DNA from 3 places in the Paenibacillus sp. NPDC057967 genome. Region 2 is predicted to be linked to each of the others. Evidence: riboswitches for the same ligand, from Rfam matches in the RefSeq annotation. Region 2 holds a riboswitch; each other region holds the start of a gene.
The links. Region 2 has a riboswitch for cyclic di-AMP ahead of ACFVSO_RS18110 (potassium channel family protein). Riboswitches for the same ligand answer to the same signal wherever they lie in the genome.
Positions count from the first base shown of each region.

Region 1: it holds a riboswitch for cyclic di-AMP, as region 2 does, so the genes downstream of both, ACFVSO_RS19105 (5-formyltetrahydrofolate cyclo-ligase) here and ACFVSO_RS18110 (potassium channel family protein) in region 2, are expected to answer to the same signal.
Region 3: it holds a riboswitch for cyclic di-AMP, as region 2 does, so the genes downstream of both, ACFVSO_RS05295 (hypothetical protein) here and ACFVSO_RS18110 (potassium channel family protein) in region 2, are expected to answer to the same signal.

Region 1 covers NZ_JBHVQB010000007.1:139,357-141,617, reverse strand. Annotated here, with positions in the region: gene ACFVSO_RS19115 (ABC transporter permease) at 1-25, shown strand, start outside; gene ACFVSO_RS19110 (hypothetical protein) at 502-783, opposite strand; gene ACFVSO_RS19105 (5-formyltetrahydrofolate cyclo-ligase) at 813-1,253, opposite strand; cyclic di-AMP (ydaO/yuaA leader) riboswitch at 1,258-1,438, opposite strand; gene ACFVSO_RS19100 (aldolase catalytic domain-containing protein) at 1,606-2,261, shown strand, end outside.
Region 2 covers NZ_JBHVQB010000006.1:439,375-441,635, reverse strand. Annotated here, with positions in the region: partial or broken gene ACFVSO_RS18115 (transposase) at 1-153, opposite strand, end outside; gene ACFVSO_RS18110 (potassium channel family protein) at 397-1,059, opposite strand; cyclic di-AMP (ydaO/yuaA leader) riboswitch at 1,159-1,304, opposite strand; gene ACFVSO_RS18105 (helix-turn-helix transcriptional regulator) at 1,509-2,261, opposite strand, start outside.
Region 3 covers NZ_JBHVQB010000002.1:176,976-179,236, reverse strand. Annotated here, with positions in the region: gene kdpA (potassium-transporting ATPase subunit KdpA) at 1-800, opposite strand, end outside; gene ACFVSO_RS05300 (signal peptide protein) at 843-950, opposite strand; gene ACFVSO_RS05295 (hypothetical protein) at 944-1,390, opposite strand; cyclic di-AMP (ydaO/yuaA leader) riboswitch at 1,517-1,681, opposite strand; cyclic di-AMP (ydaO/yuaA leader) riboswitch at 1,755-1,957, opposite strand; gene modB (molybdate ABC transporter permease subunit) at 2,140-2,261, opposite strand, start outside.

The DNA of each region.
Region 1 (2,261 bases), on a different contig from region 2:
GCATTACCGGTCGACGGGGTCGTGAGTGATTGGTTGCGAGTGTGCACATTCAATGTCTTCTGAATGGAAGGATGGGGTGTGGGGCAATGGGGCATCGGTGGTGAATGGTTCCTTAAACGGACTATTCTACTTAGGCGGTTCGATGTGTGTTTGTACCAGATAAACGAGCTCGTTAGGCGGTGCAGCCTTCTGTATTCAAGTAAGGAGTTTAGACGAATGAGCACATGAATCGGTCAAAGGGGTTGCAGGCGCGGCGGCGGCTGTGCAGCACCGCAATATCATTGCGCTGCCGCTAGTCATGCATAGTTCATATATACCAGTCTGATGAACATTGTGCGTACTAGCTGTTATAGGCTGATAGTGGGAATGTGAGCGGAAGTTTGTTTTAACTAATCAATAACTCGCTAAACCATTCTGGAGGTGTTGAAGTCGAAAGGTTGCGAATATGCAAAAACGAGGTGCCTTTACCATTGAAAATTGATGGTGGAGGCATCTTTTTATTTATCTATAGATGATGATCAGGCTGCAAGCCGAAAAACTCGGCTTAGAGAGCAGAAAGCCGCCGCCGAGCGAGCTGTAAGCCGAGATACTCGGCTTAGAGAGCAGAACGTCGATGCCGAGCGAGCTGCAGACCGAAAAACTCGGCTTAGAGAACGAAAAGCTGCAGCCTGACTGAGCGCCGCCGGACAGCTCCCCCAAAACGCAAACAAGCCCGGGCTTTCCGGGTTGGAAGGCTTCGGGCTTGATGCAGGTTGCGGCTTGCCTTGATAGGCTGGCCGACATAGGATATCCCCATATCCAAGCGTATGCTGCTAATCTACGGATAAATAAGCGACGGCGCGCTGCTGAAGAACGGATTCTTCGGCAGGCTCAGCCGATGAAATCGGGCGTCCGGAGCCCGGGTTCTGCAGCTGTGTAATTGCGGCGGAAAATAAACGGTAAGCCCGATTATCGGGATTAAGAGTCTGCGCGATTCGTTCGGTGAGCCGTTCGGTCAAGGAAACGATCGAGAAACGGCCGATGAAGCTGCGGAATAGCGGACCCCAACGGTCGAGTTGCAGACTTGGCTCGCTGTCACTGACGAATTGCTCGTTCCAGCCATAACCGAGGTCGCTGCTAATGCGAAGACAAACGCGATACCCTGCCGAGTCAATCGCGAGCGCCGGTATGACGAATACTTCCACGCGGCTAATGCTAAGCTGCAGGGGTTGTTCCGAAGGGAATGGGGAATCTTGCAAAGATAAAGAAAGCATAAGACACCTCTCCTTTGTCCGCTTACGAGGTTAGCTGTCGGATTCGGGCTAGAGAGTAGACCCTACCGGGGGTACAAATCCCCGGACTCACCCCTTGCAAGGCTGCGGCCGGCTGTCGGCCCACGTCGCACTTACGTTGGTTCCCCCGCTTTTTCCAGGTCGGAAAAATTAAGCGTTGATGTTTACATAATATTTTAACTTTAAAATATCAATTTGTAAATGATATCTTATCGGGACAACCAATCGTCCAAAATATCCAAATACCGACATAATTACTTTGCGTTCCCGTCATATTTCAAGTATGATGGTAGATAAAAAGTGAACTCATGTTCAAATCAAAGGAGCAGCAAGCATGCATTCGAAAACTAGTCATTGTAAAATTGTCGATTGTACAATTCGTGACGGCGGACTCGTCAATAACTGGGATTTCAGCGTCGAGTTTGTACAGCACCTTTATAATAGCTTGAACGAAGCTGGTGTCGACTACATGGAGATCGGCTACAAAAACTCGCCGAAGCTGTTGAAAGGTGCAGATAGCGCAGGCCCATGGCGCTTCCTGAACGACGATTTCCTTCGCAAGGTCATTCCGAACAAAGGCAACACCAAGCTGTCTGCGCTGGTTGATATCGGCCGCGTTGACGAGAATGACATTTTGCCGCGCAGCGAGAGCCTGCTCGACCTGATCCGCGTAGCTTGCTACATTCAAGATGTAGACAAGGCTCTTGAGCTGGTGCAAATTTTCCACGACCGCGGATATGAGACGACGCTGAACATTATGGCGCTTTCCAACGTGATGGAGAACCAATTGGTCGAAGCATTCAAGCAAATTAACGACAGCGTTGTAGACGTTGTATACATCGTGGATTCCTACGGCAGCCTGAAGCCGGATGATGTAGGCTACCTGGTGGATAAATTCCAGCAGCATTTGCCGAACAAGCGTCTTGGCGTTCACGCGCATAACAACTTGCAGCTTGCATTCGCGAACACGCTGATCGCGGCGAACAAAGG
Region 2 (2,261 bases):
CAGACTTCTCGTAACGATCTTATATGCAGAGCGATGTCCACAACAATAGCACTTAAAGCCTGATGGCCACTTCAAACGTTCAAGAAGAGGAAGCAAATCCTCATCCCTCCGATATTGTGCATTAAACTCTTGCCAAGCTAATAATATTCCCACATCCCTCACCCCCCCCAAAAAAAGAGAACATATGTTCTGTTTTTAGTATAACAAAATACCCAACCTTTTACAAGAGTTGGATAGATGGTTTTATCTTATATACCTGTTCCTGAGCAGATGGGAGAGTGAGCCCTTTTCCAAAAAAGAACACCCTCAGAAAGGGGGTACTGAATGATTTCTGTATACGTACATGTTATCGGGCAAAAAGTATACTGTCCTTCTGCAAGCATCCAGACTTCACACTTAGTCTGCGAATGTCCGCTCGAACCTTGTAATATCGCTGTTTTTGCCGATGATAACTAACATGTCGCCTTCAAATATACGATCGTCCGCGTGCGGAGATACAACCAAGTCATTGTCTTTTCTGCGTATGGCCATGACGCTGCAGCCGAATTTGGCTCTGAAGTCCAATGTTTTTAATGTTTTGCCGCAGAAGATTGGCGGGGCAATCATTTCGACGAGACTATGTTGGGGGGATAACTCCAAGTATTCAATCATGTTTTTGGAGGTGACCTGATGGGCTACCCGTACTCCTGTATCGCGCTCCGGGTGAACGATATGGTCCGCACCGACGCCTTCAAGCACCCGCTGATGATAATCGCTTGTTGCCTTGGCTGTTACGAATTTGACGCCAATATCCTTCAGAATCAATGTAGTTAATATACTGGACTGAAGGTTTTCGCCTATGGCTACAATCGCATGATCCAGATTGCGCACACCGAGCTCCCGCATGACCTGATCATCAGTCGAATCGGCTTGATAGACATGGGACAAGATAGGCGCGTATTCCTGTACTCTCTTCTCATCCTTGTCGATTCCCATAACTTCGTAGCCAAGCGATAGCAATGTTCGCGTCACACTTCCCCCGAATCTCCCTAACCCAATGACTACAAATTGTTTTCCCATCTGACGAGCCTCTCTTCTACTATTCATTGTTGATTGGACACAGCAAAGACCACAGAGAAACAAGCTCTCTGTGGTCATGACGAACACAAGCGCGCGCACTTATCTCCCGAACAACGCTTACGAGGTTAGCTGACGGATTCGGAAGTCGAGAGCTCCCTACCATAACATGGATTCACCCCTGCGACCCATTACGATCGCTTTGGTTCCCCCGCTGGTCTTAACGGACCATTGAGCGTTACGCATATTCATTTATGAGCCTAATGCTACTCCTTTCCGAATGTTTTGTAAAAGCGCATTCCAGACATGTTTCGGCGGAAAAAGCTTAAAAATCCCGATAGAAGCGCTTACATGCATTGCGCTATCAGCCGATCGCGAATTATATGCGTTTATTGATGCTTTTCTCAACTAGACCATCTCCTCCTGCGCTAGTTGGAAATAAGGGGAGGAATCTATTCCGGTTCTGCTGACAACGTCATTTTCAGTTTAAACTGCTTTGGCGTACAGCCGTTGAAGCGTTTGAACAATTCATAAAAATGCGCCATATTCTCCAGTCCTACGGAATGTGCGATGTCCGTTATTTTTCGATCGGTAAGGGCAAGCAGGCGCGTAGCCTTAGCAATACGTCGCCGATTGACATACTCGGTAAACGGCAGTCCCATATGCGTTTTGAAATACTTAGAAAAATAGACATAGCTCATTCCGGCTAAAGCGCTCAGTTCAGACATATGTATCTTTTCGCCCAGTCGCTCATCTATAAAGGCAATGACAGGCTTCAGTACGTGAGCGTCCAGCTTTCCGCCCGGTGATAATATGTCGTTTGCGTCATGCCTTAGCATGGCAAGCATCAGCGCTTTGATATGCATGCTGACCGCTACCTCGTAGCCATGACGTCTGGCCATGACTTCCTCATGAATGCTGAAGATCGCACGGCCCACCTCCTCCCTTGCATTTGGGTTGGACGCGAACAGATCATTCAGTCCGTCAAGCGGCTGAAGCACCTCCATGAAACAGCTTAAATAGTTAATCGTCGCCGGATCGAAGTACGGCTCCAGATCGACGTGAAGTACAATATATTCTACTTCGTGCCCTGCATGACCTACTGCTCGATGAAGCTGATTGGAGCCAATCACCATCACATCGCCCTGCTCCAGGCGATAGGTTCGGTCTAAGGTATGCATCTCATGAATTCCGTCTAATACGAG
Region 3 (2,261 bases), on a different contig from region 2:
GCAAACGGCAACGCTGTCGTCACCAGCATCATGAGCAGCATTTGCAGCAGATTGGACAGATTGGTTGGATTCTCGAGGGGATGAGCAGAGTTTGTTCCGAAGAAGCCTCCGCCGTTGTTGCCCAGCTCCTTAATCGCCAGGAACGATCCGACAGGCCCTCTTGCGATATGCTGTTCAGCTCCTTCCATCGTCGCAGCCGTCACAGAAGGCTCCAGCGTCTGAGGCACACCCTGCGATACGAACAGAAGCGATGTGACGATAGCAATCGGCAGCAGAATGCGCGTAATGGAACGAATCATATCGACAAAGAAATTGCCAAGCGGCTTGCCAGCCAAGCCTCGAATGAACGCCATAGCTGCGGCAAGCGTCGTTGCCGGTGCCGTGAACATCAAGAAGACAATTGCAAGCATTTGTGCCAAATAAGACATGCCGCTCTCCCCGCTGTAATGCTGCAGGTTCGTATTCGTCATAAAGCTGATAGCCGTATTGAACGCCAACGTAGGCTCCATAGCTGCAATGTTGCCCGGATTGAGAGGGAGCAAGTGCTGCAGCCGGAAGATCATATAGACGACCAGAATCATAAAAGCGTTGGCGAACACGAGCGATAACCCATATTGCTTCCAGGTCTGGTTCGTTTTTTGGATGCCGCTAAGCGCCATAATCGGCTTCTCCAGCCAGCCGAAAGCGCGGTCGAGAGTTGTAGGCGAATAATCGAATGCACGCGCGATATATAATCCTGTTGGCTTTGCCAACGTCACAACGATTAATAGAAAAATGCCAATCGAAAGAAGCCCGGCAATCGTCACTTCCAGTCCCTCATTTCATCACCCATAATGGATAAACTATTGATCCTTCCGCCCGCTATCCGTTTCCTTCGCCGACCAAGCGGCAAGGCCCCATACGGAAGCCACCAGCACAACCAAAAATGCAACCAAGATCACATCTAGCACGATGCATCCTCCTCTCCGTTCTTCTCCAATCGATTCTCTTCGAATTCCGATACAAGCTCCTCCGGCTGCAGCGACGCATGCAGCAGCTGATCCGCTCCCAAATGCCGATATAGCCCTGGAATGCTGTTATTCTGGGTCACCACGATGATTCTGCCCGATACAAGCGGACGGAATAGCTTTAAGTACCTGCAAACCAGCGGCACAGAGTTATCGAATAAATACACATCATGAATCTGTCCGCCCTTCAGCGAACAATCCTGGTCTTTCGTATCGAGCTTGATAAAGCAGCTGATTCCGAATCCCTCATGGATTCGCCGTTGCCTGCCGCTGCTGACCAAAGCCGCTACAGGCCAGCCCTTGTATAGCAACAGCTTCACAAATTGCCGACCGTATTCATTCGGCGCATATACCAGCGTAAGCTTTGAATGGAACGAGTTCACTCTTCATTCTCCTTTATCCCTTTCAGCCAATTGGGCGCAAAAAAAGAAGCCTGCGAAGGAGGGGTCCCTCGCGGCTTCTTCTGTAGGCATAGCGAAACAAGCTTCGCTTATGCTGAAGAGCTGCAATTGGCCTCTCTCGAATCGCTTACGAGGTTAGCTGTCGGATTCGGGCGTGAGAGCCGCCCTACCGGACCTGCCAGGTCCGGATTCACCCCGGGATTTCACGCTTGGCGCAAAATCGAATGGTTCCCCCGTTTTCTGCTCTGTGCAGAAACTCAGCGTGTTGCTTGGTCATAATCCTATTTGCGCATCAAAAAACCACAGAGGCACGTGTCCCCTGTGGTCGCCAATGCGATCACAAGCCACTTCCTCTCCATCTACGCTTACGAGGTTAGCTGTCGGATTCGGACGGTGAGAGTCGCCCTACGCTTGGCCGGCGCCCAATCTGGCGCTGCAAGCGATTCACCCCTTGCCATCCGAACTTCCGGCTCTCACACCGGACTGTTCACTTGGCGAATGGTTCCCCCGTTTTCCCGCCTCTTGCGGGAAACTCAGCGATTGCTGTAAAGCTTAATCCGAATATTACTCCTGTCTTCTGAAAGTGTAAAGCAGCAGTAAATGCTGCTTTCACCGATTTTCCATACCTTGCAATCTGATTTATCGCATTCATCGGCTCTTCTCGGAGAAAAGCTCTTCTACACTCGTGCAATCACAGCCGCACACGATTTCCGCCTTGCAGGCGAGCCCTTTTATGGATTTTTCCGAAGACCGCCCGTCGCCAGCAGCAGGGCAAACGAGATCACGACCATGCCAGCCGTCCAGGCCCAAGCCATCGGCATATTGCCGGAATCGACCGCGACATAGATCGCGG